DNA from 3 places in the Corynebacterium nasicanis genome. Region 2 is predicted to be linked to each of the others. Evidence: riboswitches for the same ligand, from Rfam matches in the RefSeq annotation. Region 2 holds a riboswitch; each other region holds the start of a gene.
The links. A riboswitch is a leader RNA that binds a small molecule or an ion and turns the genes downstream of it on or off. The one in region 2 is predicted to bind thiamine pyrophosphate.
Positions count from the first base shown of each region.

Region 1: linked by a shared signal. The riboswitch ahead of thiC (phosphomethylpyrimidine synthase ThiC) and the one ahead of ACFPUZ_RS03265 (3-oxoacyl-ACP reductase) in region 2 are both predicted to bind thiamine pyrophosphate.
Region 3: linked by a shared signal. The riboswitch ahead of thiM (hydroxyethylthiazole kinase) and the one ahead of ACFPUZ_RS03265 (3-oxoacyl-ACP reductase) in region 2 are both predicted to bind thiamine pyrophosphate.

Region 1 covers NZ_JBHSQE010000001.1:205,694-215,753, reverse strand. Annotated here, with positions in the region: gene ACFPUZ_RS01115 (thiazole synthase) at 1-191, opposite strand, end outside; gene thiS (sulfur carrier protein ThiS) at 195-395, opposite strand; gene thiO (glycine oxidase ThiO) at 398-1,444, opposite strand; gene ACFPUZ_RS01100 (thiamine phosphate synthase) at 1,441-2,079, opposite strand; gene thiC (phosphomethylpyrimidine synthase ThiC) at 2,063-3,826, opposite strand; TPP riboswitch at 3,822-3,937, opposite strand; gene rplS (50S ribosomal protein L19) at 4,085-4,426, shown strand; gene ACFPUZ_RS01085 (ABC transporter ATP-binding protein) at 4,579-6,279, opposite strand; gene lepB (signal peptidase I) at 6,415-7,095, shown strand; gene ACFPUZ_RS01075 (ribonuclease HII) at 7,095-7,718, shown strand; gene ACFPUZ_RS01070 (DUF2469 domain-containing protein) at 7,718-8,023, shown strand; gene ACFPUZ_RS01065 (YraN family protein) at 8,160-8,531, shown strand; gene ACFPUZ_RS01060 (YifB family Mg chelatase-like AAA ATPase) at 8,518-9,981, shown strand; gene dprA (DNA-processing protein DprA) at 9,978-10,060, shown strand, end outside.
Region 2 covers NZ_JBHSQE010000001.1:667,395-677,454, forward strand. Annotated here, with positions in the region: gene ACFPUZ_RS03260 (LLM class flavin-dependent oxidoreductase) at 1-579, opposite strand, end outside; gene ACFPUZ_RS03265 (3-oxoacyl-ACP reductase) at 583-1,359, opposite strand; TPP riboswitch at 1,380-1,477, opposite strand; gene ACFPUZ_RS03270 (SDR family oxidoreductase) at 1,575-2,447, shown strand; gene ACFPUZ_RS03275 (L,D-transpeptidase) at 2,452-3,597, opposite strand; tRNA gene ACFPUZ_RS03280 (tRNA-Lys) at 3,864-3,939, shown strand; gene ACFPUZ_RS03285 (hypothetical protein) at 3,981-4,643, opposite strand; gene ACFPUZ_RS03290 (hypothetical protein) at 4,640-4,930, opposite strand; gene ACFPUZ_RS03295 (hypothetical protein) at 4,930-5,205, opposite strand; gene ACFPUZ_RS03300 (glutaminase) at 5,205-6,455, opposite strand; gene ACFPUZ_RS03305 (nicotinamidase) at 6,506-7,060, shown strand; gene ACFPUZ_RS03310 (SixA phosphatase family protein) at 7,065-7,562, shown strand; gene ACFPUZ_RS03315 (HNH endonuclease signature motif containing protein) at 7,674-8,810, shown strand; gene ACFPUZ_RS03320 (DUF305 domain-containing protein) at 8,807-9,406, opposite strand; gene ACFPUZ_RS03325 (DUF3618 domain-containing protein) at 9,411-9,689, opposite strand; gene bcp (thioredoxin-dependent thiol peroxidase) at 9,778-10,060, shown strand, end outside.
Region 3 covers NZ_JBHSQE010000002.1:45,438-55,497, forward strand. Annotated here, with positions in the region: gene gndA (NADP-dependent phosphogluconate dehydrogenase) at 1-574, opposite strand, end outside; gene ACFPUZ_RS03805 (PaaI family thioesterase) at 641-1,090, shown strand; gene ACFPUZ_RS03810 (saccharopine dehydrogenase family protein) at 1,077-2,174, opposite strand; gene ACFPUZ_RS03815 (magnesium and cobalt transport protein CorA) at 2,302-3,360, opposite strand; gene ACFPUZ_RS03820 (class I SAM-dependent methyltransferase) at 3,375-3,965, shown strand; partial or broken gene ACFPUZ_RS03825 (bifunctional hydroxymethylpyrimidine kinase/phosphomethylpyrimidine kinase) at 3,944-5,449, opposite strand; gene thiM (hydroxyethylthiazole kinase) at 5,452-6,249, opposite strand; TPP riboswitch at 6,231-6,326, opposite strand; gene ACFPUZ_RS03835 (NAD(P)/FAD-dependent oxidoreductase) at 6,339-7,562, shown strand; gene pflA (pyruvate formate-lyase-activating protein) at 7,559-8,422, opposite strand; partial or broken gene pflB (formate C-acetyltransferase) at 8,415-10,060, opposite strand, start outside.

The DNA.
Region 1 (10,060 bases), 460 kb from region 2:
GGGGCGATGTCCAGGCGCTGGAGCAGGTCGAAGACGGATTCCCCGGTGCCCGCGGCGTGGCGGCGCATGGCCACGGTGGTCAGTTCGGTGCCGGAGGCGCGCAGTGACTCCTCCAGCAGGGACATCGACGTCGCCCCGCCCGTGCCCATGATGAGGTGCGAGTCGAAGGTGCGGTCGGCGATGGTGAGCATGGATCAGCCTCCCTGGACTGCGGTGAGAATGTCGACGGTCATGCCCTCGCTGAGCGGGCGGTCCCACGCGGAACGGGGGACGACATCGCCGTCGACGGCCACGGCCACACCGGCGGCGGGCAGCTCGCCGAGGGTCTCCTCGACGAGGCCGAGGAGGGTGGTCGCGGAGGTCTCGACGGGCTCGTTGTTGACGGTCAGGTTCATGGTCACTCCTTGTGTCGGTGCGGGTCGCACGCCGCGAGGTCGATGCCCGGGTCGGTGCCCTCCACCAGGTGGACGGCCACGTCGGCGGCCAGCGCGGTGAGCAGGATGCCGTGGCGGAAGTACCCGGTGGAGACGATGAGGTTTTCGTTCACCTTTCCAAGGTACGGAAGATCATCCGGCGTGCCCGGGCGCGCACCCGTGGTGGCCTCGAGGAAATCGCACTCCTCGATGCCGGGGACGAGGCGGCCGGCGTCGCGGAGCAGGTCGTGGACGGCGCCGGTGCGGGGGACCGGGCGGTCGTCCTCGCGGGAGGTGGCGCCGATGGCGATGGTGTCGTCGGTGCGCGGGATGAGGTAGACGGGGCGGTCCTCGACGAAGCCGCGCACCACCCGGGTGAGCAGCGGCCGCAGGTGCGTCGGCACCCCGAGGCGCAGGATGTCGCCGTAGACCGGGCGCAGCTTGAGGCCGGGGTAGAGCGCGCCGGCGCCGAGGCCGTTGGCCAGGATGACCGGGCCCGCGGGCAATGTGTCGGCCTGGGTGCGGACGATGGGCACGGAGAGGGCGGTGAGGGCGTCGAGAAGCGCGGCGGCGAACAGCCGCGGGTTGACCTGGTGATCACCCGGGATGTGCACCGCGCCGGCCAGGTGCGGGGACAAGGCGGGCTCGAGCGCGCGGGCCTGCCGCAGGGGCAGCCGCTCGGCGCTCATCGCGTGCCCGGCCTGGTACTCGGCCAGCTCCGCCAGGTGCGTCGCATCCGCCCGGTCGGCCGCCACCACGAGGGTGCCCTCCGTGCGGTAGCCGGTGGGCAGGGCCGTGTGCTTCTCGACGATCCCCATCAACCCCGGATACAGCTCCGCCGAGCGCAGCATGAGGGGGAAGAGGGGCTCCTGCCGGTAGACCACCTCGGCGACAGGGGCCAGCATTCCGCCGGCGTGGTGGGTGGCCCCGGAGGCCGGCGCCGGGTCCTGCAGGGTGACCTCGTGCCCGCGGTCGGCCAGACGCAGCGCGGTGGCCAGGCCGATGAGCCCGCCACCGACGACGGTGATCACTCGAAACCCGCCACCAGGCGGGCGGCGTAGGCGCGGGGATCGTCGGCGTTCATGAGCCCACGCACGACGGCCAGGCCGGCGACCCCGGTGGCGGCCAGGTCGGCGGCATCGTCGGCGGTGACGTCACCGATGGCCACCACGGGCACCCGCGACAGCGCCGTGAGTTCCCGGTAGCCCGCGAGACCCAGCGGCGGGCGGCCGGAGTCCTTCGTCGGGGTGGGGCGGTAGGGGCCGGCGCCGATGTAGTCGATGAGGTCGCCGAGCTCGTTGGAGGCCTCGACCATCGCTCGAGTGCCCGTGGTCAGGCCGATGATCGCGTCCGGCCCGAGCAGGTCGCGGACCTGCGCCACCGGCAGATCCGTCTGGCCGACGTGCACGCCGTGGACGGGCAGGCCCTGCCGCATGAGGGAGAGGGCGACGTCGACGCGGTCGTCGATAAGCACGGTCGCCCGGTCACCGACCTCCCGGGCGATGTCCGCGGTGAGCTCGTAGAGATCGAGCGCGTCGATCGGCTTGCTGCGCACCTGCACCGTGCCGCAGCCGCCGGCGACGGCCTCGCGCACCACCTCAAGGATGTGCTCGCGGGTGCCGGAGCCGGTCACGAGGTAGCAACGCAGGTCAAGGGAGGGACGCATCATTCACCGATTCGAGATAGACATGGGAACCGCGCTTGCGGAACTCCTCCGACATGGTACGCATCCCGTCCTCCGCCTCCGGCGCACCCACCTGGGGCAGGCCGAGCTTCGCGCCGAAGGTGTCGCGGATGTCCTGGCTGATGCGCATGGAACAGAACTTCGGGCCGCACATGGAGCAGAAGTGGGCGGTCTTCGCCGGCTCGGCGGGCAGGGTCTCGTCGTGGTAGGCCTGCGCCGTCTCCGGGTCGAGCGAGAGGGCGAACTGGTCGTGCCAGCGGAACTCGAAACGCGCCTTCGACATGGCGTCATCCCAGTCCCGCGCGCCGGGGTGGCCCTTCGCCACGTCCGCGGCGTGCGCGGCCAGCTTGTAGGTGATCACGCCGGTCTTGACGTCATCGCGGTTCGGCAGACCGAGGTGCTCCTTCGGGGTGACGTAGCACAGCATCGCGGTGCCACCCATGGCGATGTGCGCGGCGCCGATGGCGGAGGTGATGTGGTCGTAACCCGGAGCGATGTCCGTGACCAGCGGGCCGAGGGTGTAGAAGGGGGCGTCGGAGGCCCACTCCTGCTCCAGCTCGTTGTTTACCTGGATCATGTTGAGCGGCACGTGTCCCGGACCCTCCACCATGACCTGCACGTCATACTCCCAGGCCCGGCGGGTGAGCTCGCCGATGGTCTTCAACTCGGCGAACTGGGCGTCGTCGTTGGCGTCGGCGAGGCTGCCCGGGCGCAGACCGTCGCCGAGGGAGAAGGCGACGTCGTACTGCGCGAAGATCTCACACAGCTCGTCGAAGTTCTCGTAGAGGAAGGACTCCTTGTGGTGCGCCAGGCACCAGCCCGCCATGATCGACCCGCCGCGCGAGACGATGCCCGTCACCCGCTCCGTGGTCAGCGGGATGAAGGGCAGGCGCACGCCCGCGTGGACGGTCATGTAGTCGACGCCCTGCTCGCACTGCTCGATGACGGTGTCCCGGAAGATCTCCCAGGTGAGGTCCTCGGCGATGCCGTTGACCTTCTCCAGGGCCTGGTAGATCGGCACCGTGCCGATGGGCACCGGCGAATTACGGATGATCCACTCGCGCGTGGTGTGGATGTCATTGCCGGTGGACAGGTCCATGACCGTGTCCGCGCCCCAGCGGGTCGCCCAGCGCAGCTTCTCCACCTCCTCCTGGATCGACGAGCTCACGGCCGAGTTGCCGATGTTCGCGTTTATCTTCGTGAGGAACTTCCGGCCGATGATCATCGGCTCCGACTCCGGGTGGTTGATGTTGTTCGGCAGGATCGCCCGGCCCCGCGCGATCTCCGCGCGCACGAACTCCGGATCGCAGTGCTCGCGCAGCGCGACGAACTCCATCTCCTTCGTGACGATGCCCTGCCGCGCGTAGTGCATCTGCGTCACCCGCTGTCCCTCCAGCGCACGCAGCGTCGGGCGCTTCTCGCCCTTCCACTCGGCCGAGGCCTCGCCGCGCCGGGTCGCCGTCTTGCCGTCATCGGCCAGGTTGCGCGGGCGGCCCTCATACTTCTCGACGTCCCCCCGCTCCGCGATCCACTCGGCCCGCAGCGCCGGCAGGCCGACGGTGACGTCACACTCCGGCCCGCGCGTGCGGTAGACGCGGAAAGGCTCGTTGGGGCCGGTGGGGGAGTCGTCCAGGTGGATCTCCGTCTCCGGGACGCTCAGACCGTTCTTCTCGACGGGTGCGAATCGGTGCTTCGGGTGAATCTCAGTGGAGTGATGGGTGGGCTGCACAGCCTCGCCTCTCTTCCTTCGCCGGTACTAACCGGACAGGTTCAAACGGTGCTTGCGCGGCTACAACAGCGCAATCTCAGCCCGATGCCTCAGGCGCCCGTGGGGTCGTCGGTCATCGTACCACCGGAGGTTTTGCACGGGGGTGGGCGGTGTGGGAGACTAGGCGGGTTGTATGTAACGGGCACGAACCGGTCGAGCGTCCCACCAGGGAAGAAGCCGCCAGGGTCCTCTGTCCAGAACTGAAAAGGAACATGTCGCATGAACATTCTCGACAAGGTTGACGCCGCACAGCTGCGCGACGACATCCCGGCCTTCCGTGCCGGTGACACCCTCGACGTCCAGGTCAAGGTCATCGAGGGCTCGACGGAGCGCACCCAGCTGTTCAAGGGTGTCGTCATCCGTCGCCAGGGCTCCGGCATCCGCGAGACCTTCACCATCCGTAAGGTCTCCTTCGGTATCGGCGTGGAGCGTACCTTCCCGGTCCACTCCCCGAACATCGCCTCCATCGAGGTCACCCGCCGCGGCGACGTCCGCCGTGCGAAGCTGTACTACCTGCGCGAGCTGCGCGGCAAGGCAGCCCGCATCAAGGAGAAGCGCTAAGTTTCGCCGGACTATTGACTCACGCCTGTGGCGTGGGTTACAGTCTAGATATTGCTTCACCGGACGAAAGTCAGGGTGAGGAAGTGAACCCCGGAAGTTCCGTCGCAAGACGGGACCCGGGGTTTGCGCATTGCTGGGGTCGGGGGCGGGCCCTACGCCAGCAGCTGCCGGGAGGCCAGGTCGCGGTACAGCTCACTCGACTCCATGAGAGAGGTGTGGGTGCCGACGGCGGAGATGCGGCCGTCGGCAAGCACGATGATCTGGTCGGCGTCGGTGACGGTCGAGAGGCGGTGCGCGACGACGACGAGGGTGCGGTCGGCGGCCGAGGCGGCGATGGCGTCGAGGATGAGCTGCTCGTTGTGGGAGTCGACGGCGGAGGTGGGTTCGTCGAGAAGCAGGATGGGCGAATCCATGAGCAGCATGCGGGCGAGGGCGAGGCGCTGGCGCTGGCCGCCGGAGAGGGTGAGGCCGCGGTCGCCGAGTTCGGTGTCCAGGCCCTCGGCCTCCTCCATGCGTTCGCGCAGGTTGACCTGGTCGAGTGCCCACCAGCACTGCTCGTCGGTCGCGTTCGGGGTGGCCAGGCGGAGGTTGTCGCGGACGGAGCCGGCCAGCACGGCGGCCTCCTGCTCGACGTAGCCGACGATGTCGCGTACCGACGCCCGCGTCAACCCCGCCATGTCCTGGTCGCCGAGCCACAGTCGGCCGGAATTCGGGTCGTAGAAGCGCTCGATGAGCGCCAGCATGGTTGATTTGCCGGAGCCGGAGGGGCCGACGATGGCGGTCTTGGTGCCGGCGGGGATGGTCACGGAGACGTCGGAGAGGACGGGGGTGTCGTCGGTGTAGGAGAAGGAGACGTCGTCGAAACGCACGGTCCCGGAGGGGCGGGCGGTGGTTCCGGTCTCGGACTCCTTCTCCTCGCCCATGACCTGCTCGATGCGTTCGATGGCACCCATGGCCTGGCGGATGGTGGTGATGGCGCTGAAGATGGCGCCCAGCGGCATGGACACCATGAACAGGTAGAGCACGAAGGTGACCAGGTCGGCGACGGTGATGGTGCCGGCGGCCACGCGCGCGCCGCCGAGGCCCAGGACGAGGAGGAAGGATCCCTGCATGGCCAGCCCGGCGGCGGGGAAGATGAGGGCGGCGACGCGGGCGATGCGCACGCCCTGCAGCCAGGCGTTGTCGGCGTCGGCACGCAGGGTGGCTTCGACGGAGTCCTGTGCGCCGGAGGCCCGGATCGTGCGCACCGCGACGAGGGCGCGGTCCATGCCGGCGCCGAGATCGCCGACGGCCTGCTGGGCGCGTTTGGTGTAACGCTGAATGAGTGTCGAGGAGCCGATGACGGCCAGCAGCGTCACCGTCACCACCGCCATGACCAGGGCCAGCATGAAGACATCGACCATGGCCATGAGCACGATCGCGCCGATCATCGTCGCCACACCACCGATCGCGCTGACCAGTCCGCCGGTGAAGGCGGCACGGATGATGGTGGTGTCCGAGCCCAGGCGAGTGACCAGGTCGCCGGTGCGGTGGCGGTCGTAGACGGGGATGGGCAGGCGCAGGAGGTGGCCGATGAGATCGTAACGCGTCGCCTTCACGGCCGATTCCGCCGTGACCGTGAGCAGGTAGGACTGCAGCGCGCCGAGTACGGAGGACACGACGAGCAGCGCCACGAGGATCCACGCCAGGTGGGCGATGGGCCCCTGCCCGACGGTGGTGATGAGCCGGTTGATCACCAGTGGCTGGGCCAGCCCCAGTCCGGAGCCGACCAGGGAGAGCACCACGGCCACGGTCAGCGCCGCCTTGTGGTGGGCGAGCATGGCCAGCAACGTGCGGAAGGCAGGGGAGTTCATGTCGATCCAGTCTAGGCCCGTGCCCGGCTGCTAGGCTCGGACCCCGTGACTGATGCGGAGAGAAACCACGAGGAGTCGACGGGGTCGACGGCGGCGTCGGCAAGCGGGGCGGAGAAGAAGTCCGCGCCGTGGTACATCGAGATTCCGGTGGTCATCGCGGTGACGCTGCTGGCGATCTTCCTCATTCAGACGTTCGTCGGGCGGGTGTACATGATTCCCTCGCAGTCGATGGAGCCGACGCTGCACGGCTGTGCCGGGTGCACGGGCGACCGCATTTTCGTGGACAAGATCAGCTACCGCTTCAGCGATCCCGAGCCGGGGGATGTCGTGGTGTTCAAGGGCACCGACTCCTGGAATCAAGGCTTCGTGTCGCAGCGATCGCACAACGATGTCGTCCGCGCGCTGCAGAACGTCGGTTCCTATGTGGGACTCGTCGCGCCCGATGAGAATGACCTGGTCAAGCGCATCGTGGCCACCGGCGGGCAGACGGTGTCCTGCCAGGCCGGCGACCCGGCGGTGATGGTGGACGGGGCGCCCGTCGACCAGTCCTACACCTTGACTCCGCTGGCGTATCCCGTGGATCCGGCGACCGGCTCCGAGGCCTGCGGCGGCCCCTTCTTCGGACCGCTCACCGTGCCGGAAGGCAACTACTTCATGATGGGCGACAACCGCACCAACTCCGCCGATTCCCGCGCCCACCTGGGCGATGAGCACCAGGGCACCATCCCGGAGGAGAACATCCGCGGCAAGGTCCAGTTCATCATCTTCCCGTTCAACCGCATCGGCGGTGTCGCCGACCCCGCGATCCAGGGGTAGTGGAGGAGCTTCTCGACGCCCGCGGTCTCGGCCCCGTCGCCGGCGTCGACGAGGCGGGGCGGGGCGCCTGCTGCGGGCCACTCACCGTCGCCGCCTGCATCCTGCCGCCGGGGGAGCTGCCGGGGCTGGAGAAACTGACCGACTCGAAGAAGCTCACGCCCGCCTGGCGGGAGCGGCTCTACCCGCGGATCATCGAGGCCGCCGTGGCGTGGTCGGTGGTGAGCATCTCCGCGACGGCCATCGACGCCCGCGGCATCCAGCACGCCAACATCTCCGGCATGCGCCGCGCGGTGGCTGCCCTGGACGTGCGCCCCGGATATGTCCTCACCGACGCCTGGAAGATCCCCGGTCTGGACGTCCCCCACCTGCCGGTACTCGGCGGGGACGCGCACGTGCGCGCTATTTCCGCGGCCAGTGTCCTGGCGAAAGTCACCCGCGACCGGCTCATGGTGGAGATGGACGCCCGCTATCCCGCCTACGGACTGGCGTCGCACAAGGGCTATTCCACGAAGGCGCACATGGCTGCGGTGCGTCAGCACGGGGCGACGCGTGAGCACCGATACACTTACGCCAACGTCGTGAAGGCCCACGACGACTGGCTTGAGCATGTGAGGAGTGAGTAGTGAGCGCTGAGGAACTCGACAACTACGAGGCAGAGGTGGAGCTCTCCCTGTACCGCGAGTACCGGGATGTGGTCAGCCAGTTCTCCTACGTCGTGGAGACCGAGCGCCGCTTCTACCTGGCCAACGCCGTGGAGCTCATCCCGCACACCGACGGCCGCGACGTCTACTACGAGGTCCGCATGTCCGATGCGTGGGTCTGGGACATGTACCGTTCCGCCCGTTTCGTGCGCTACGTCCGTGTCATCACCTACAAGGACGTCAACATCGAGGAGCTGGACAAGCCGGACCTCATTCTGCCGGAATAGTCAAATCGGCACAGGCCCCGCCTGTGGATAACTCGAGTTATCCACAGATCCGGGGCCATTCTTCTTGTCTGCACTTTTCTTCCCGCTTCTCGACGCCCACCCTGGAGTCACCACACCAATTCCAGGGGGGAATCACATGTCCGTTGCCCAGAAACGTCGCACCCGGCTCGGCCGGCTGGGAGAGTCCGAGGCCGCCGCCTTCTACCGCCACCGCGGGGCGGAGGTCCTCGACCGCAATGTCGCCTATCCCGTCGGCGAGCTCGACCTGGTCTGCCGGGAACCGGACGGCACGATCGTGTTCGTCGAGGTCAAGACCCGCTCCGGTCGCGGCTTCGGGGGCGCGGAGGCGGTGACCGGCCGCAAACTGGCCCGCATCCGCCGCGCCGCCGCCCGGTGGCTCGACGGCCGGGAGCACGTCCGCGTGCGTTTCGACGTCCTCGTGTTCACCACCATCCGCCACGGCTTCGACGTGGAGTTTTACGAGGGGGTCGAGCATGGCGCTCGGTAGAGCCCGCACCATCGCCCTCGACGGGGTGACCGCCCACCCCGTCACCGTCGAGGTGAACGTCGGCCCCGGGTTGCCGGGCATCCACCTCGTCGGGCTGGGGGACACGGCGGTGAGCGAATCGAAGGACCGGGTGCGCACCGCCATCACCAACTCCCGGCTGCCGTGGCCGAAAACGAAGATCATCGTGTCCATGTCCCCGGCCTCCCTGCGCAAATCCGGCTCCCATTTCGACCTGCCCACCGCTCTGGCGGTCCTGGCGGCCGGGGCGCCGGCACCTCGTCTGCGGAGTGCCGTGGTGGTGGGGGAGTTGGGTCTCGACGGCACCGTCCGCGCCGTTCCCGGCGTCCTGCCTGCCCTGCTCGCCGCCCGCGCGCACGGCTTCACCCACGCGCTCATCCCGCCGGGCAACGCGGCCGAGGCCACGCTGGTCGACGGGGTGCGCGTCCTGGCGGCTCCGACGCTCGCGGCGGCCTGGGCCTGGGCGACCGAGGCCGGTGAGCTGCCGGTGGCAGCCGGTAACGAGGGTGCCGAGAATCGCTCCGTGCCGGATTTCGCCGACCTCGCCGGGCAGCGGGAGGCGCGCTTCGCCGCCGAGGTCGCGGCGGCGGGCGGGCACCACATGCTGCTGCTGGGCCCGCCGGGCTCGGGAAAATCGATGATCGCGGCCCGCCTGCCGGGCATCCTGCCGCCGCTCACCCCGGCGCAGTCGCTCGAGTCCACCGCCGTGCACTCGGTGGCGGGCAACGGGCGCGTCATGCGGCGGGCGCCGTTCATTGACCCGCACCACTCCGTCACGCGGGCGGCGCTGCTCGGAGGCGGCTCCGGGAACCCGCGTCCGGGCGCGGTGAGCCTCGCCCACCACGGGGTGCTCTTCCTCGACGAAGTCTCGGAGGTGCCCGCCGCCATTCTCGACGGCCTGCGCACCCCCCTCGAGGACGGGCAGATCAGGCTGCTGCGCGCCCACCGCGAGGTGGTGTTCCCCGCCCGTTTCCAGTTGGTGCTCGCCGCGAATCCCTGCCGGTGCGCGACGGAGGATCCCGCCCGCTGCCGTTGTCGTTCGCAGGATCGGGCCGCCTATCTGCGTAACCTCTCGGGCCCCATGCGCGATCGCCTGGACATCACGGCGCGGACCTCCGCGGCCGGGGTGCTGGCGGGGGAGGTGGAGTCCTCCGCCGTCATCGCGGGACGGGTCGCGGAGGCGCGGGAGCGCGCACGTGCGCGCTTCGGGTGCGTCAATGCGGCGATGGATCCCCACCGCCTGCGCCGCGAGCACCCGGCCGATGAAGCCGGAATGTCCACGCTGGGATCCCTCCTGGCCACGGGCGACATCACCCAGCGGGGCGTCGACCGCGCGCTGAAACTGGCCTGGACGCTGGCGGATCTCGACGCCGCCGCCCAACCCGACCTCGACCACGTACTGCGTGCGGCGGAACTGCGGGAGGGGGTATGAGCGAGCTGGACTGGGCCTACCTCAACCGGGTGATCGAGGGACCGTCGCGGCCCCTGCAGCAGCTGCTCGCCGCCGGGCG
Region 2 (10,060 bases):
CGGACCGGCGACGGAGAAGTAGTCGCCGGAGTGGGAGGGCGTCGATAGGCGGGAGGCATCCGCCCAGGAGACCTCGCACACCACGGCGTCGGCCGGGAAGGAGTCCCACAGCTGGCCCAGCACCCGGATGAATTCGTCGGCGCGCGCGTAGCGCTCGGCGTGCGGCGGGAGGGCGTCCATGCCGTGGTTGCGGGCTTCGTCGTCGCCCATGGAGGTGACCACGTTGATCCCGGCGCGGCCGCCGGAGATGTGGTCGAGGCTGGCCATGAGGCGGGCGGCGTGGAAGGGCGGCCAGAAAGTGGCGGAGATGGTGGTGACCAGCCCGATCCGCGAGGTGGCGCGCGCCAGGGCGGTGAGGGTGGTCACGGGTTCCAGGAACCAGGCCGGCCCGCCGCCGACGCCGCCGATGGCCGCGGACTGGCCGTCGGCAAGAAAGAAGGCGTCGAGCTTGCCGCGCTCGGCGATCTGCGCCAGCTCCTCCCAGTACGTGATGTCCCCGAGGCGACCCACCGAGGAGTCGGCGGCCCGCCACGCGGAGGTGTGGTGCCCGGCGGCGAAGGCGAAGAGGTTGAGGTGCACGGATCAGTCCTTGACCAGACCGCCGTCGACGACCAGGTTCTGGCCGGTGACAGACCGCGCCCACGGGGAGGCGAAGAAGAGGATCGCGTCGGCGAATTCCTCGGGGGTGGTCACGGACTGCAGCGGGGTGCCGGCGGCGATGAAGTCGAAGACCTCGTCCGGGGTGGCGGCGGAGGCGTCCGTCTTGCGCAGCAGGCCGCCGGAGAGCATGTTGACGGTCACGCCGCGCGGGCCGAGGTCGGCGGCCAGGGTGCGGGTGAGGGAAAGGAGGGCGGCCTTGGCGGCGGTGTAGTCGTGGTAGGGCACGACGGGGTACTGGAAGAGGTTGGTGCCGATGGTGATGATCCGGCCCGAGCCGAATTCGTCGAAACCGGCCAGCGCTGCCTGCGTGACGTTGAGGGTGCCCTGGACGGCGCCGGAGAACTGGGACTCGAAACGCTCGTAGGCGATGTCCTCGGCCTTGGGGCGGGCGTCGCCGTCGAAGGAGAAGTCGATGAGGGCGTTGGAGACGACGGTGGTGACGGGGGCGTCGAAAAGCTCGCGTGCCTGGGCGAACAGGGCGTCGACCTGTGCGCGGTCGCGCACGTCGGCCTGGATGGCCACCGCGCGGCCGGGATGCTTCTCGACGATCGCCTCCGCCGCCTCCGCCGAGGAGAAGTAGTTCACCACGACCTTGGCCCCCTCCCGGAGGAAGGCCTCGGTGACGGCCTTGCCCAGGCCGCGGGCGCCGCCGGTGACCAGGACGATCTGCTCGTTGAGGGGGGTTGCGTTGATGCTCATGTGGGTGCCTTTCACAGGAAAAGGCGAAGGAGGGACATTCCCTTCGCCAGTGCTAACTGGATCAGGTTCGACGGGTATGTTCTCAGCTGCCTTGCGGGCGGCACCCCGTGTCACGTGTCCGCCACCTTAGCAAACGTCCGGCGGCGCCCGGCCGCGCATTTCCGTACCCTCGGAAACAGATCAGATGCACGCACGCTAATGAAAGGTACTTCGACATGGACCCCCGCACCCTCTACCCCACCATCGACCCGCCGCAGCAGACCCAGCCCCACCCGGGCCTGGACGCGAAGCTGGAACCGAAGGCCGACCTCGGCCTCGAGACCTACCGCGGCAGCGGCCGCCTGCAGGGCCGCCGGGCGCTCATCACCGGCGGCGATTCCGGCATCGGCGCGGCCGTCGCCATCGCCTACGCGCGGGAGGGCGCCGATGTCGCCATCTCCTATCTGCCGGAGGAGGAGATCGACGCGCAGAAGATCATCCAGGCCATCGAGGACGCAGGCCAGCGGGCCCTGGCGCTACCTGGCGACCTGTGCGAGCTGGAGCAGTGCGAGAAGATCGTCGCCGACACGGTCGCGGCCTTCGGCGGCCTGGACATCCTGGTCAACAATGCCTCGCGCCAGATCTGGCACGACGGGATCGGGAACATCCCGGACGAGGATTTCGACGCCACCATGAAGTCCAACATCTACTCCTCCTTCCGCGTCACCAAGGCGGCGCTCCCCCACCTGGAGCCGGGCTCGGCGATCATCTTCACCTCGTCGATCCAGGCGTACCAGCCCTCCCCGCACCTGCTCGACTACGCGCTGACGAAGGCCGCGCAGAACAACCTGTCCAAGGGGTTGGCCGAGCAGCTGGCGCCGGAGGGGATCCGCGTCAACGCCGTGGCCCCGGGGCCGGTGTGGACGCCGCTGCAGCCCTCCCACGGGCAGCCGCCGGAGAAGATCGACGAGTTCGGCCAGCACACGCCGCTCGGGCGCGCCGGTCAGCCGGCGGAGCTGGCGGGGGCGTTCGTGTTCCTCGCCTCGGATGAGGCGTCCTTCGTCATGGGTGAGACCCTGGGCGTCACCGGCGGTACGCCGACGCCCTGACCTGCTAGCTCTGCTGGCCGGAGACGTTGCCCTTCTTCCACGTCTCCCACGGGATGTTCCAGTCGCCCAGGCCGTCATAGCCCGAGAGGGTCCCGCCGACGGTGTTCTGTACGAGGACCGGGTCCCCGCGCTTGACGGTGTTCTGGAACCACTGCGCGGCCTCGTTGGTCACGTTGATGCAGCCGTGGGAGACGTTGCGGTAGCCCTGATCGCCCACCGACCAGGGGGCGCCGTGGACGTAGATGCCCGACCAGGACATCTGCGTCGCGTACGACACCGGCGTCTTGTAGCCGCCCTGGTCATAGGCCAGCCCGTAGGACATCGAGTCCATGACCATCGACTCCAGCTGGTCGCCGATGATGTACGTGCCGTTGGGGGTGGCCCAGCGTGCGGTGTCGCGGCCCAGGGAGACCGGGATGGTGCGCAGGGCCTCGCCGTTGCGGTAGACGGTCATGGTTTTGGTGGCGTCGTCGACGATGGTGCGCACCTCATCGCCGATGCTGAAACTCATCGCATTGTCCTGGGAACCGTAGGTGCCGCCCCCGAGGTCCGTGCCGTAGAGATCCGCCTCGACCGTCACCTTCGTGCCCGGTTCCCAGAACTCCGCCGGCCGCCAGCGCAGCTCCGAGTTGTTCAGCCAGTAGAAAGCGCCCTCCACCTGCGGTGACGTAGTGATCGTGATGGCGTCCTGCGCGGCCTGCCGGTCCTGGATGGCGGTGCCGAAACGCATCGTGATGGTCTGCGCGACACCCACCACCGCGCCTTCGAGGGGAGCCAGGGCCACCCCGGCGGTCGCCAGCGGACTCGGCGTGTGGAACACCGTGGTCGTCTTCTGCCCCGCCCGGTCCTCCGCGAGAATCGTGTACGTCCGGTTGTAGCCCAGCACCTCCGTCGTCTTCCACGACTTCTGGTCCTTGGCCAGCTCCGACTCCACGACCTTGCCGTCCTGGTTGGTCATGGTGACCTTCTTCAGCCCCTCGGGCGAGGTCACGGTCACCGGCTCGGAAGGATCGACCTCCTTCGCGCCGTCCTTGACGGACACCTTCATCGGCTGCGGAGCCTGCGACTCCTCCGCCTCGACCGTCTCGCTTATCGACGCCCGTTCAATCGTGCACGCCGTCAGCGTCCCCGACGCCACTGCAGCAGCCATGACCAACACGGCACCCCAACGACGGGGGGCAATCAACAACGACACGTGCAACCTCTGAACTCTTCCGGCGGTGTTACTTAGACACCGTAAACTACCGCCACACTACTTCCCCCCGCACACATGTCTCGAATCCGACACATCACAGTGTGGCAACACTCAGATAAACGCCAGATGACCAGGCGATTTTGTAGGTTGCACGATAGCCTGTTATATTTTTCTTCGTTGCCCGGACAGCCCGACACACAGGGTCCAGAAGGAAAACACCAGCGCCATTAGCTCAATTGGTAGAGCAACTGACTCTTAATCAGTGGGTTCGGGGTTCGAGTCCCTGATGGCGCACCATATCACCCCCGCCGGTACCCCCGGCGGGGGTACTTCTTTGCCTACACCAGTGCCACGATACCGAAGGCGGTCAGCGCCACGGCGACGATGTAGCCGGCGAGTTTGACCACCAGCTCGCGGTTGTTGCGCATCCACTCGAAGGCCCGCCCGAACACCGAGTAGGGGTAGGCGCGGACCAGGCCGACGAACACCGCCGAGAGGGTCGGCAGGCTGAGCGCGAGGCTGGCGTAGACGACGAGGCCGACGTAGCGGATCGCCGCGTGGTAGTCCCCCGCCGAGAGGAAGGCCAGGCCGGTGAAGAAGGGAATGGAGGTGGCGGACTGGGCGAGGCCCAGGATGAAACCCACGAGGACTGTTTTCGCGGAGGGCGCCTGCAGGGGCGCGAGGATCCGGCGGACGAGGGGGGAATCGCCGCTGCCGTTGCTGCGCACCGTGCCCACGAGGGTGAGCACGCCCGTGGCGATGAGCAGGATGCCGAAGACCGGGGAGTCCAGGGCCTTCTGCACGAGGTCGCCCAGGCCGTCGAAGACGACCATGGTGATCACGGAGAGCAGGAAGACGCCGAACCAGTCGCCGAGGATGAGGAGGGTGACGATGCGTCGATAAGCAGCGTTGCGGGGCAACATGACGCCGAGGGCGACGATGACGCCGATGAGCAGGGCGTTGAGGGAATCCAACAGCCCGAAAGATACCGCCTGAATCATCCTTCGACACTACCCCGGCGCCAGGTCCACACCGAGGCGAGCGCTCCCAGCACCGCCGCGACCGCGGCGCTGATCGTCAGCCAGGGAACGCCGGGGGCGATCTCGTAGATCACCGCCGCGCCGTCGAGGCTGGACAGCGGAGTCAGGGGCACGAAACGGTGCAGGAGAAAGCCGATCGACAGACAGGTGACGGGGAAGGCGACCCAGAACCAGGGGGAGGGGCGTCGATAAGCGGTCGTGGCGACCATGACGACGATGAGCAGGGCGAACAACAGGGAGATGACCATCAGCGCCGCCCTGTCCGCCAGGTCCACACGGACAGCGCCGCGCCGAGCAGCGCCACAATCGGCCAGGCCGTGGTGGTGAGGTTCCACACGAAGAAGTCCATGACCTGCGGCCCGAAATCCGCCCAGAACATGAGCGTCGAACCGACGGCCAGCGCCGTCACGGGGAAGACCACCCAGAACCAGGGGAAACCGCGCCCGCCGCCGGCGAAGCGCGGAGCGACGGCGAACACCGCCACGACCACGACGAAGGCCACTCCGAAAACGAGCCAGGCCATCAGACGGCGTCCACCGTGTCGGCGTGGGTGCCGTCGGAGAATTCGAGATCGGTGACCACACCCTCCGGGTCGTAGATGGCGCAGTCGAAACCACCCTCGCGCAGGCGTCGCAGGCCCTCCTTGACCATGCGGCGGCCCATGCGGTTGAAGGAGGTGACGCGGGAGACGTCGAGAACCAGCTCGCTGCCGCCGAGGGTGTGGGTGGTCAACTGGTGGAGGATGTTCTCCGCGGCGGTGAAGTTGATGGTGCCCTGCAGGCGGATGATCGTCTGGTCGCCGTCGCGGGTGATGGAGCGCACGCCCGGGACGGAATGCTGGTCGGAGGACATGAGGTGCAGGCCCATGTCGCGGGAGAGGTGCTCGAAGATCTTCACTCCCCGCACGGAGTTGCCCTGCGAGTCCAGGCGCGGGGAGAACGTCGCGATACCCAGCTGACCCGGCAGCGTCCCGATGAGCCCACCCGCCACGCCCGACTTCGCGGGGATGCCCACCCCGGCCATCCACCGGCCCGCGCCGTCATACATGCCGGCGGAACTCATGACGGCAAGGGTGAGGCGGCAGGCCTCCGGGTTGAGGATCCGCTCCCCCGTCACCGGCTGGACACCGCCGTTGGCGAGGGTGGCGGACATGACGGACAGGTCCCGCGTGGTCACCAGCGTCGAACACTGGTGGGTGTAGGACAGGACGGCGTCATGGGCGTCATCCCGGATGATGTCGTAGCTGCGCAGCATGTGCGCGATGGAGAGGTTGCGGTCCGCGCCGGCCAGCTCGGAAGCGGAGAGCTCGGCGTCGATGTGCAGTTCCCGGCCGGCGAGGCGGGAGAAGAGGTCACGGATCTTCTCGACGCGATCCGCCACGCTCGAATCCTCCCCGTTGATGAGCTGGTTGACCGCGATGGCACCCGCGTTGATCATCGGGTTGACCGGGCGCTTGTCGTTGGCGTCGAGGGAGAGCTCGTTGAAGGCCTCCCCGGAAGGCTCGAGGCCGACGACGTCGAGCACCGCCTCCGGGCCCAGCTCCTGCAGGGCCAGGGCGAAGACGAAGGGCTTGGAGATCGACTGGATCGTGTACTCCACCTCCGCGTCGGGGCCCGCCGAATACACATGCCCGGACGCGGTGCACAGGGCGATGGCCAGGCGGTCGGGATCGGCCTCGCCCAGCTCGGGGATGTAGTCGGCGACCTCGCCCCCGTCGTCGTCGGCCACGTGCTCGAGAATCTCCTCGAGATACTCCGGGATCGGCATTTTCATGCGCCCGAGCCTACCGGTCGGCCCCCGGGGCGGGCGCCTAAGCTGAGGCCATGAAGACCGCACTCCTCATTGTCGACGTCCAGAACGACTTCTGCCCCGGCGGCTCCCTGGCCACGCAACGGGGAGCCGAGGTCGCCCAGCTCATCGGCGCGCACCAGGACACCCAGTCCGCGCGCTACGCCCACACCGTGGCCACCCAGGACTGGCACATCGACCCCGGCACCCACTTCTCCGCGGAGCCCGACTACCTCGACACCTGGCCCGTGCACTGCGTCGCCGCCTCGGAGGGGGCGGCCCTGCACCCCGGCGTGCGGGCCCCGCTCATTGAGGCCTTCTTCCGTAAGGGCGAGTACTCCGCCGCCTACTCCGGTTTCGAGGGCGCCGCCGACGGCGTCGGGCTGGCGGAGTGGCTGCGGGAGCGCGGGGTGGACAAGCTCGACGTCGTGGGCATCGCCACCGACCACTGCGTGCGCGCCACGGTGCTCGACGCCCTCGAGGAAGGCTTCGAGGTGCGGGTGCTCACCGACCTGTGCGCGCCCGTCGACGAGGCCCGCGGCGAGGCCGCTCTGCAGGAGCTCGTGGCGGCCGGTGCGCAGTTAAGCTGAGGGCATGAGCCACCGCCTGATCATCATGCGCCACGCGAAGTCCTCCTGGAAGGAACCGCTGCCCGACCACCAGCGCCCACTGAACAAGCGGGGGCGGCGCGATGCCCGGGCCGCCGGCGAGTGGCTGGCAGAGCACATCGGCGACATTGACCGCGTCCTCAGCTCGACCTCGACGCGCACGCGCCTGACCTTGGAACGCACCGGCATCAGCGCCGGCAAGGTGAGCTTCCACGACGGCCTCTACGGCGGCACGACCGAGGACGTCCTGCGGCTGCTGCGCCCCCTTCCCGAGACCGTGGGGACGGCGCTGGTTCTCGCCCACTGGCCCGGGGTGGAGGAAGCCGTGCGCGAACTGGCGGTGCGCGACGACAACCCCGGATGGCAGGGTATCGACACCAAATTCCCCACCAGCGCCCTCGCCGTCCTCGCCGTCCCCGGTCCGTGGGCCGAGCTGGCACCCGGCTCGTGCCGGCTCGAGCACTACGTGGTTCCGCGGGGTTAGGCAAACGGTAGGGCGGCAGATATCGGCGTTTCTGTGGATAACGGGTAGTTGTCCACAGGCTGCGGTGCGTGCTTCTCGACGCCTGCGTGTTTCCGGTTTAGTGTCCGGGGCATGAACACCCTCGACGCGCTGGCAGCCCTTAGGGCCATGACCGTCCTGGAGGACCTTTCCTCCCAGGCGGTCACCCGCGCGCAGCTCGATGCCCTCGGGGTGCGGGATGCGTTGTTGTGGGAGAAGCTGGCTGTCACCTACTACGGGGCAACGAGGTACAAGAAGCTCCAGCAGGCCGCACGGGTGGCGGCCGCTGAGTTGTCGTTGGACGCGGTGATCGTCATCGAAAAACACCTCCGCTCCCTCCTCCGGGGTGCCTCGGTGACGGTGGAGGAACTCCGCGTGCAGCTGTGCGGTTTACGCGGCACCGTCGCGGAGATCGACCGGGCCGCAGCCACGAAGGTCCGCGACCTCAACCGCACGGTCAAGGACGCCGCAGCGAAGGCCTACGGCAAACGCGCCCTACGCGGGGGCAAGAACACCGACGGCCACGGCATGCGGACCTTCACCGTCACCCGCCCCGAACGGGAAATCTCGGCCATGCTCTCCTACCTCACACCGACGGCTTCTGCATTGCGGGCAGCGGATAAGGGACTAAGCCACGAGCAGGCCATGGCCGACGCCCTCTACACCCACCTCATGGGCAGCACCGGGAAGGCCGCCAACCAGCCCTTGGCCCCGCATGTCGTCATGGCCGTACCCGACTACGCGAAGGTGTTGCGCCGTGAGGGTGATGACACGGTCTTCGGGCTTACCGATGGCACCACCATCACCGGAGCAGAACTGGTGGCCCATGAGATGGCCACCCACGGGTTCGTCGGGATCTACGACCCGGTCGAAGGCCCGGTCGATCTCTACCGGGACCAACGCAGTGCCACTTTCAAGCAGCGCATGCTCCTGGCCGCGGAGACGATCCTCTGCCCGGTGCCGGGGTGTACGACGGCGGCGGATTTCTGCCAGGTGCATCACCTGGAGGCCTGGAAGGAGGGCGGGGAGACCAACATCAAGAACATGTCGATGGCCTGCAAGGTGCACAACGCGCGTAACGATGATGACCCCGACGCCCCGCCCCGCCACGGACGCCTGGAACGCCACCCGGGTGGGGTGCTGCATCACCCACCTGATGGTGGGCCACCGAGGGCCAACATCCACCCCATCCGGAAACTCTCCGCCATGGGGCTCCTCAACAACGCCTAAGGCGTCGGCACGCCCCCGTACATGTGCTCCATCTCGCGCATCTCGGCGGTCTGCACCTCGACCATCTCCGCTGCCATCTCCTGCAGCGGAGCGTATCCGCCGTTGTCCACCTGATCGCGGGTCATGGCGATGACCTCGGCGTGGTGGAAGTGCATGAGCTCGAGGAAGCGGGTGCGCAGCTCCTCGCCCTCCAGGGCCGCGTAGGAATCAAAGACCCCGGGCGAGACCATGCCGTTGGCGATGTGCCGGGAGTGCATCGTCATGTCCGCGTCGATGCCCCACTCGTCGGCCCAGGCGTTCATCTGCTCGTTCTCGCGCTGCTGGCCGTCGCGGATGCGTTCGGCGAGGTCGCGGACCTCCGGGTCGTCGACAGTCGAGGCGAGGAGGACCTCCGCCATGTCGATGGCCTGCTGGTGGTGCGGGACCATCATCCCGAGGAAATGGACGTCGGTGTCGTTGGCCTCGGCGGGCATGGCCGCGGTGCGCTCTGAGACCATCTGCTCGGAGTCGGCGGGGGTCGACGGCGCCGGGGAGCACGCGCCGACCAGGAGGGCGGCGGTGAGGAGGACGGCGGCGTCGATAAGCGGTCGACGCATGGATTTAAGACTGGCCGGCGAGGAGGCGCTGGATCTCGCGCAGATCCTTGGTGCGCTTGCGGTTGCGCAGCACGACGAGAGTCACCAGACCGACGACAGCCAGGCCGACACCGGCGAGCACCTTCTGCACCTGCGGGTCCTGCAGCTTGGCCTGAGCCTCACGCTGCGCGTCGGCGGCGAGGTTCTGCGGCTTGGTGCGGGTGGCCAGCTCGTCGAGGGTGCTGGCCAGCTGGCGACGGGTGCGCTCGATGTCTCGCTGGATATCGTTGATGTCTCGTGCCACGTGGAACTCCCGGTTAGTCGAAGGTCATCTGTTCTACTTCAGAGTAGTGTAACGCGATCTGTGGGTGCAGGGCGGTATGGTGTGGGACATGACTGTTTCCTCACGTCTTGCCGAAGGTGATCCCGCCCCCGACTTCACCCTGCCCGACGACACCGGCCGGGAGGTCTCGCTGCAGGATTTCGCCGGCCAGCGTGTGCTCATCTACTTCTACCCACGCGCCAACACCCCGGGCTGCACGACGCAGGCCTGCGATTTCCGGGATTCGCTCGCGGAGCTCAACGATCTCGGCGTCATCGTCCTCGGCATCTCCCCCGACAAGCCGGAGAAGCTGGCGGAGTTCCGGGCGGATCACGGGCTGAACTTCACGCTGC
Region 3 (10,060 bases), on a different contig from region 2:
CGTTGTGGACCATCTTGACGAAGTGTCCGGCCCCGTCCGGGCCGATATGCGTGACGCACGGGGTGCCGTCGACGACCGCCGCGACGGATTCGAGGAGGGGGCCGAGGGTCTCCCAGGACTCGGTGGGGCCGCCCGGCATGATGGACGGGCCGGTGAGGGCACCCTCCTCGCCGCCGGAGATGCCGGCGCCGACGAAGTGGCGGCCACGCGCGGCCATCTCCTGCTCGCGGCGGATGGTGTCGGTGAACAGGGCGTTGCCGCCGTCGATGATGATGTCACCCTCCTCCATCGCCTCGGCGAGCTGCTCGATGACGGCGTCGGTGGCGGGACCGGCCTGCACCATGATGATCGCCTTGCGGGGGCGCTCGAGGGAAGCGACGAAGTCCTCGATGGTCTCGGAGGGCAGGAAGGCGCCCTCGTCGCCGTGCGCGGCCATGAGCGCACGGGTCTTCTCCGGGGAGCGGTTGTACACGGCCACGGTGTGACCCTTGTGGGCGAAGTTGCGGGCGAGGTTGGAGCCCATGACAGCGAGGCCGACGACGCCGATGTGGGCGAGATTCTCAGGGGTGCTCATGGCTCATGAGTGTAGACACCGCTGATCGCCGCCGTCGGATGGACCCGGCAGGCTAGGATGTCCGCCATGAGCGAGCTCAAGTACACCGACCTCTTCCGCCTGGCCGGGACCGGGAAATCCCTGGACGCGCAGACCCTGGAGACGGTCAACACCCGCGACGTCGGCCTCTCCGCCCACCTGGGTGTCCGCTACACCGAGATCGCCGACGGCCGGGTCCGCGCCGAGCTGCCCGTCGGCCCGCACCTCCTGCAGCCGGTGGGCCTGGTCAACGGCGGGGTGTTCTGCGCGCTGGCCGAATCCGTCGGCAGCCTGGCGGGCGTGGCGGCGGCCGGGGCGCCGGTGGTGGGGGTCAACAACGACACCGACTTCATCGCGGCCGTCCGCGAGGGGATCATCGAGGCGGAGGCCACCCCGCTGCAGCTGGGCGGGCGCACCCAGCTGTGGGAGGTCATCATGCGCAACGAGGGGCGTGTCGTCGCCCGCACCACCCTGCGCACGATGGTCATGAGCAGGTGAAACTCATCCCCTTCGCCTGCAGCCGCGCGAGGTAGGGGGTGCCCAGCGCCGTGGACGGGGTGAACACCCCGCCCTCGCCGGGGTGTTCCAGCAGGGTGAGGGCGGCCTCGGCGAGCATCATGGCCGTCACCACGTAGCCGGGATCGCCATCGGCGGCGACGGTGCAGGCGACCTTCCTCCCGGATTCCGTCACGCCCTCGTGCGTGAAGCGGAAGTGGCCCTTCCCGGGGCCCGGGACGAAGCGCCGCAGGATCGGCTTCTGCGAGGCGGCGAAGACCGCGGCCGTCATCCCGGCCAGCGCCCAGGCCCCGAGGCGGGTGCGGGTGGCCCAGCGCTCGTGGTAGGTGAAACGCTCCCCGCGCAGCGAGTTGGATCGCCGCACCACCCGCGTGTTAAACATGGACATGAAGAACGGCCCGGCCCAGCGCCCGTCGGCCAGCCGGGTGACCTCGAGGTCCTTCCCCTCCAGCCAGGGCTCCGCGGAAGGGACGGGGGAGAGGGAGTAGGGGTGATGCAGGTTGCGGGCCACGCTGCGGTCGGCGCGGGCCTGCGCGGAGACCTCCCGCATCGAGTCAAGAGTGCCGGCGGACAGCCCGCCCTTGAGCTTCTCGACGACCATCGTCACGGTGTCCAGCGGCTCACCCGCGTGCTCCCGCAGGGCGAAGGCACCCATGTCCGAGGGGACGGAGTCGAAGCCGCAGGAGGGGACGATGCGGGCCGTGGTGGTGCCGTGGTGGGTGTCGATGACCCGCCGGATGAAGGGCACCTCGCCGCACAGGTCGACGTAGTCGGTGCCGTGCTCCGCGCAGGCGTTGACCATCTCCCAGCCCAGCCTCGAATAGGGGCCCACGCAGCTGATGACCACCTTCGCCTGCGCGGCGAGGGCGGCCATGTCCGCCGCCGAATGGGCGTCGCCCGTGGCGATCCGCCAGTCCGGGTTGAGCTCGTCGCGCAGCTCCTCGAGGGCCCGCCTGTCTCGGCCGGCGAGGATGACGTCGTGGTCGATGAGGTAGCGGGCGGTGAGGCGGCCGACGACACCGGTGGCGCCGAACAGGAGGATGTCAGACGTGGAGGGGGCGTTCATGGCGCCAGGCTACCGAAAGGCATATCTCGTCATGGATAGCGTGGCAGGTCTAGGCCGAGAGGAGCACGGGTCGCGCGGGCCGCCTACTCGACCTATGCCTGCCGTGATATCGCTGCCGTGATATGCCTCAGAGCCAGTTGTTGCGGCGGAACCACCAGAACATCAGCGCCACGATGAAGGCGATGACGCCGAGGACGACGTAGTAGCTGTACTCCCAGTCGAGCTCCGGCATGTGGCGGAAGTTCATGCCGTAGATGCCCGCGATGAGGGTCGGCGCGGCCGCCATGCCCACTACGGCGGAGATGGTGCGCATGTCGGTGTTCTGCTGCATGGTGATTTTGGCCACGGAGGCGTCGATGAGCGCGGAGAGGCGCTCGTCGTAGCCGGCGATCTGGTCGCGCACGGCCATCTCGTGGTCGAGGACGTCGCGGAAATAGCTGCGCAGCTGCTTGCCCAGGATGTCGCGGTTGTCCGCGATGAGCGCCCGCAGCGCCGGGGCGAGGGGGTCGGTGGAGTGGCGCATCTCGAGGATCTCGCGCTTGTACATGTAGATCTGCTCGATGTTGAGGCGCGAGCCGGGGGTGAAGACGTTCTCCTCCAGGTCATCGACCTCCTGCTCGAGGAGGGCGGCGATGCGCCCGTACTCGTCGACGAGGTGGTCGGCCACCCGCCAGGCCAGGGACGCGGGGCCGAGGGCGACGAGCTCGGGCCGCTCCTCGAGGACGTCGGAAAGCTCCGGGAGCTCCGCGCCGTGGCGGACGGTGATGATGAAGTCCGGGCCGATGAGCATCTGCACCTCGCCGGTGGAGATGATCTCGCGGGTTTCGGAGGCCTCCGCGCGGAAACGGATGGAGCGGACGACCAGGAACAGTTGGTCATCGTAACGCTCGACCTTGGGGCGCTGATGGGCGGTGACGGCGTCCTCGACGATGAGGGGGTGGATGCCGAACTGGTCGGCAACCTTCTCCATCTGCTGGGCGTCGGGCTCCCGCAGGCCGAGCCAGACGAAGCCGCGGCCGTGCTCGCGGACCTCGTTGAGCGCCGAGGAAGGGATATATTCACCCGGAAGGCGGACCCCGTCGATGAAGACGCGGCAGTGGTCGATGGCGCGTTCGACCGGGACCTTGAGGCGGCTCCGGTCGGGCGCCCGGCGGGCGCGGTCGAAAGGGGTGAGCACCTGGCTGATCCTATACTGGTCGCATGGCGACGTGGAAAGATATCACCACCCGGAATCCCCAGCACTCGGAGAACTACGCCCGCCGCTGGGAGGCGATGATCGAGCGGGGCGAGGACATCGACGGCGAGGCCCGGCTTATCGACGCCCTCGTCCCCCGCGCCTCCCGCCTCCTCGACGTCGGCTGCGGGCAGGGGCGCGTGAGCGGCTACCTGGCCGAACGCGGTCATGAGGTGGTGGGTGTGGACATCGATCCCGTGCTCGTTGAACACGCCCGGCGTCGGTACCCGGGGGCGAGTTTCCAGGTCGGCGACGTGTGCGCGGACCCGTTGCCCGGGGACGTCGACCTGGCGTTCTCCGCCGGCAACGTCATGGGATTCCTCGACCCCGCCGGGCGGGCGGGGGCGCTGGAGAACATCGCCCGGGCCCTGCGCCCCGGCGGGCGCTTCATCGCCGGGTTCGGGGCCGGACGCGGCTGGGGTTTCGATGACTTCATGGCCACCGCCGCGCAGGCCGGACTGGAGCCGGAGAACGTGTTCTCCACGTGGGACCTGCGCCCCTTCACGGAGGACTCCGACTTCCTCGTGGCGCTGTTCTACCAGGCCCGGTCGGCCTGAGCGAAGAACTCCCGCTCGTAGAGGCAGGCCCGCAGGTAGGCGGTCATCGCCTGCTCGCGCTGCGCGGGGGAGGCGGCTTCCAGGGCGCGCTCCGTGTGCTCGATGGCCAGGCGCGCCCCGGCGTTGAATTCCTCGCCGCCGTAGGTGGACAGCCAGGCGTGGTAGGGGTGCGCGGGTGAATTCGACCGGGCCAGCTCCATGCCGATCTCGGCGTAGAGCCAGAAGCACGGCAGCACGGCCGCCGCGCCGACGACATAGGGTTCCACGGCGCAGGAGGCGACGAGGAAGTTGGTGTAGCCCAGGGTGACGGGGGAGGGGCTGGTGACGCTGATGTCGTTGCCGCCCAGCCAGTCCCGGTGCAGCTGGGCCTCGCCCTCGAGCACCTCGCGGGCGGATTCCGCCCAGAAGGTCTGGCCCTCCTGCTCCGGGGCGGTGGCGGAGAGCAGCGCCAGGGCGCGGGAGTAGCGGTTGAGGTACTGGGCGTCCTGATCCAGGTAGAAGGCGAAATCGGCGTGCCGCAGGGTGCCGTCGGCCAGTTCGCGGAGGAAGGAGAGATCCATGATCTCGTTCCAGATCTCTCCCGTGGCCTCCCACATGGCCTGCGTGTGCGGGCCCGCCGGGGCGAGGTGCGGGGTGGGGGCGGGCACGTCCGTGCGCGGGGCCCACGGGGTGGTGGAGGCCGCCGCCTCCAGGCGACGGGCCCGGTGGAAGTGGTCGACGGGCCCGTGGCCCTGGCCGACCTGAAGGTCATCGGCGTGGCGGATGGCCTCGTGGAGCCAGCGGGTGGACCACTCGAGGGCCTCGGCGACCGAGTCCCCGCGGGCGATCCGGGTGGCCAGGGCGGCGGACAGGGAACAGCCGGTGCCGTGGGTGTTCTTGGTGTCGATACGCGGGGTGGGCACCCGGTGCACCGTGCCGTCCGGCGAGACGACCGCGTTGTCCGCCTCGGGACCGGTCAGGTGCCCACCCTTGACGATGACCACGGTGCCGGTGTCGGCGGCCAGGCCTAGTGCCTGCTCGATGCCCTCCTCGAGGGTGGTGGCCATCCCCATGTCGCACAGCACCGCCAGTTCGCGCAGGTTGGGGGTGATCACGTCCACCCGGCGCACGAGCTCCCGCACGGCGGCCTCGGCGTCCTCGTTGAGCAGCCGGTCGCCGGAGCTGGCCACCATGACGGGATCGAGGATGACGTGGGCGACCTCATGGTCCGACAGGGCGCGGGTGACCTCGGCGACCGTCTCCACGTCGCCGAGCATGCCGATCTTCACGGCGTCGACCGCGACGTCGTCGAAGACGGCGTCCAGCTGCTCCCGGAGGAAGGACATCGGCGGGGTGTGCACCGAGCGCACCCCCTGCGTGTTCTGCGCGACCAGCGCGGTGACCACCGCCATACCGAAGCCTCCGGCCGCGGAGATCGACTTGAGGTCCGCCTGCACACCGGCGCCGCCGGTGGGGTCGGTGCCGGCGATGGAGAGAATGCGGGGGATCATGAGGGGTCCTTCCAGGAGACGAGGTCCGCGATCTCCGCGGAGGTGAGGTGGTGCAAAGCGTCGAGCCACGCGGTGGAGAACCCGCCCGGACCGGTGGCCGAGCGGGCGGCGAGCTGGGCGGCGGCACCCGTGTGGGCGTGGGCGGCCAGGACGGCGTCGTGCGGATCGGCACCCAGCCCCAGGTAGGCCGCGCACAACGCGCCGAGCGCGCAGCCGGTGCCGCTCACCAGGGTGAGCAGCGGATCGCCCGAGGTCAGCCACGTGCTGCGACCCGCGGAGACGATGAGGTCCACCGGTCCCGAGACCGCCACCACCCCGCCGGTGCGTTCCGCCAGCGCCCGGGCGGCGGGCAGGGCCTGCTCGACGGTGTCGGCCGCGTCGACGCCCCGCCCGCCCGCGCCCGTGCCGCCCAGCGCGGAGATCTCGGAGGCGTTGCCGCGGAGGGCGGTGGGGGAGGCGTCGAGAAGCGCGTCGACGAAGAAGGTGCGGTGGGCGAGCACGCCGGCCCCGACGGGGTCGATGACCCAGGGGGTGCCGGCCGCCGTGGCGCCGCGGACCGCCTCGCGCATGGCGGTGTAGCGCTCCGCGGTGGGCGTGCCGACGTTGAGGAGCACCCCGGAGGCCAGCGCGGCGAAGTCCCCGGCCTCCTCGGGCGTGTCGATCATCGCGGGCGAGGCCCCGGCGGCGAGCAGCACGTTGGCGCTCAGCGGCATGGCGACCGAGTTGGTCAGGCACTGGACGAGCGGCGCGGCGGCGCGCAGCTCATCCCGCAGATCGAGAAAACTCATGACAATCCCTTCGCTAGTGCTAACTAGAGCAGGTTCGGTGGGTGTGATCTCAGCGCGACGTCCGCGCACCCCATGTCGATGTGACAAAGATTACCATAGGCGGTATGAGCAGAATCATCGTCGTCGGAGCCGGCATGGTCGGCCTCGCCACCGCCTGGCACCTGCAGGAACGCGGTCACCAGGTCACGGTCCTGGACAAGGAGGGCGTCGCCGCCGGCGCCTCGTGGGGCAACGCCGGCTGGCTCGCCCCGGCCAAGACCATCCCGCTCTCGGACCCCAGCCTGTGGCGCTACGGCCCCACGGCGCTTCTCGACGCCGACGCGGCCCTGTCCATGCCCCTGCGTTTCGATCCCCAGCTGTGGGCCTTCCTCGCCCGCTTCATGGCGCAGGCCACCGCCCGCGCGTGGGACGCCACCATGGCGGATCTGACCCCCATCGACCTGGAGGCCCTCGCGGCCTTCGACGAACTCGCACTCGGCGGTGTCGACGCCTGGACTCGGCAGGGCCCCTTCGTCATCGGCTTCGAGGAGGAGTCCCAGGCCGCCGGTTTCCTCCGGGAGGTGGCGGGCGCGGTCCGCCACGGCCAGGAGGCCCCGCTCACCCCGCTGGAGGATGTGCAGTCCCTGGCGCCCATGCTGTCCGACGCCATTACCTGCGCCTACCGCCTCGACGGGCAGCGCTTCATCGAGCCGGGACCCTACGTCGCCGCGCTCGGCCGGGCGGTGGCGGAGCGCGGGGCGGAGATCCGTACGGATGCCGAGGTGGTGAGTGTCCACGGGGACGCCGTGGTGCTCGCCACCGGGGAGCGGCTCGACTGTGACGCGGCGGTCATCGCCACGGGCGCCTGGCTCTCCGCCCTCGCCCGCCCGCACGGGGTGCGCACCCTCGTCCAGGCCGGGCGCGGCTACTCCTTCACGGTGGAGACCGCGCAGCCCGCCGAGCACCCCGTCTACCTGCCGCAACACCGCATGGCGTGCACGCCCTACCAGGGGCGATTCCGCATCGCGGGCACCATGGAGTTCCGCCGCCCCGACGAGCCTCTCTACCCGCGGCGGATCGAGGCCATCGTCAACCAGGCGCGGAAGGTTATGACGGGTGTGGACCTCGACGAGCGTCGCGACGAGTGGGTCGGGTCCCGCCCCGTCACCCCGGACGGCCGACCCCTGGTGGGCCGCACCCGCACGGAGAACGTCTACGTCGCGGGCGGGCACGGCATGTGGGGCGTCGTCCTCGGCCCGGCGACGGGGAAGTTCCTCGCCCAGCTCATCGACACCGGTGAGACCCACCCGGCGATCCGGCCCTTCGACCCGCTGCGCTAGTAGGTCTCGATCCCGCGCTCGCGGAAGGCCTGCCGGGTGGTGCGCAGGGAGGCGCTGGTCGGCGGCTTGGTGTCTGCCAGGTCATAGCGCAGGCCCAGCTCCCGCCACTTGTCGGCGCCCATGTTGTGGAAGGGCAGCACCTCCACGCGCTCCACGTTGGGCCAGCCGGCGACGACGTCCGCCACCCGGGCCACGTTCTCCGGGTCATCGGTGAGCCCCGGCACGAGCACGAAACGCACCCACACCGGCTTCCCCAGCGCGGCCAACCGGTCGCCAAAGTCGAGGGTCGGCTGCAGGGGCTGTCCGGTGACGTGGCGGTAGGTGTCCTCGTCGCCGGACTTGACGTCGAGAAGCACGAGGTCGATGTTGTCCAGGTTCGCATCGCTGAGGCGGGCCCCGAGGAAACCGCTGGTGTCGATCGCGGTGTGCACCCCCGCGGCGTGGACCTCCGCGAGCACCCGCCGGGTGAAGGCGAGCTGGAAGAGCGGCTCACCGCCCGAGATCGTCAACCCGCCCCCGGTGACCTGGAAGACCCGGCGGTAGCGCAGAATCCGCTTGACCACGTCCTCGACGCGCTCGAGCGTGCCGGTGCGCATCTCCATCGTGTCGGGGTTGTGGCAGTAGAGACACCGCAGGGGGCAGCCGCTGAGGAAGAGCGTCATCCGCGTTCCGGGGCCGTCGACGGCGGTGACCATCTCCCAGGAGTGGACGAGGGCGACGTCGCCGGTGACGCGGGCGTCGAGAAGCTCGGGGCGGGGGAGCTCCCCGGCCGTACCCCCGATGCCGGCGGCGACCCCGCGGACCCGCTCACCGACCGTGGGGGAGAGGCGGACGACGCCGGTGACGCCGTCCTCAGGCACCGTGATGGAAGGTCCGGGAGATGACGTCGCGCTGCTGCTCCTTCGACAGCTTGACGAAGTTGACCGCATAACCGGACACCCGCACCGTGAGGTTGGGGTAGTTCTCCGGGTTGTTCATCGCGTCCTCCAGCGTCGACTGGTCGAGGACGTTGATGTTGGCGTGGTAGAGGCCGGACTCCATGTTGTTGGAGGCGCGCGCGGCCTTCATGTCGGCCATGCGCTCGGCGAAGGTCTTGGTGGACATGGCAGGGTTCTCCTAGTTCTCGTCCATGATGAACCCGGCGTCGAGGATGCCGACGAGGTTGCTGACCTGCTCGGCCTTGGTGCGGCCCAGCCCGGAGGGGGTGATGGTGTTGGTGAGCGAGATGCCGTCGAGGGCATCGTTGTAGTCGAGCTTGCCGACGGACAGCATGGAGGCGACCATGCCGTGATTGTCGGCGCCGTTGGTGGGGTTGGCCCCCGGCGCGAAGGGCGTGCCCGCCCGGTGGCCGCAGGGGAAGTTGCCCGTCGCCTTGCCGTAAACGACGTTCGACGTGATGGTGAGCACCGACTGCGTGGGGATCGCGTCGCGGTAGAGCGGGATCTCCCGGATCTTGGCCATGACCGTGTGGACGATGGTGGCGGCGATGTCGTCGGCGCGGTCATCGTCGTTGCCGTAGACGGGGAATGCGCCCTCGGTGCGGTAGTCGACGATGAGGCCGGTCTCGTCCCGGATGGGGTAGACCTCGGCGTGCTTGATCGCGGACAGTGAGTCCGCCACGATGGACAGCCCGGCGATGCCGCAGCCCATGGTGCGGATGATGTCCGAATCGTGCAGGGCCATCTCGATGGCCTCGTAGGCGTACTTGTCGTGCGACCAGTGGATGATGTTGAGGGCCTCGACGTAGGTGCCGATGACCCAGTCGAGCATGTCCTCGTAGCGCTCCCACACCTCGTCGAAGTCGAGCGGGCCGTCGCCCTCGATGGGGGCGTGCCCCTCGACGATCTGCCGCCCGCTGACCTCGTCGCGCCCACCGTTGATGGCGTAGAGCAGCGACTTCGCGGCGTTGACGCGGGCGCCGAAGAACTGCATCTGCTTGCCCACCTTCATGGGCGAGACGCAGCAGGCGATGGCGGAATCATCGCCCCAGCGGTCCCGGATCTGCTTGTCCGACTCGTACTGCAGCGAGGAGGTCTCGATGGAGATCGCGGCGCAGAACTCCTTGTAGCCCTCCGGCAGGGCGTCGTCCCAGAAGATGGTGATGTTCGGCTCCGGCGCCGGACCCAGGTTGCGCAGCGTCTGCAGCAGGCGGAAGGAGGTTCGGGTCACCTGCGGGCGGCCGTCGTCCATGAAACCCGCATCCGACCAGGTCGCCCAGTAAGGGTCGCCGGAGAAGATCTGGTCATAGTCGATGGTGCGCAGGAAACGCACGATGCGCAGCTTGATCACCAGGGCGTCGATGATCTCCTGGGCGCCCACCTCGTCGAGGATGCCGGCGGCCAGGTCCCGCTCGAAGTAGATGTCGAAGAAGCTCGACAGGCGGCCGATGGACATGGCCGCGCCGTCCTGGGACTTCACGGCCCCCAGGTAACCGAAGTAGGTCCACTGCACGGCCTCCTGCGCCGTGGTCGCGGGCCCGGAGATGTCGAAACCGTTGG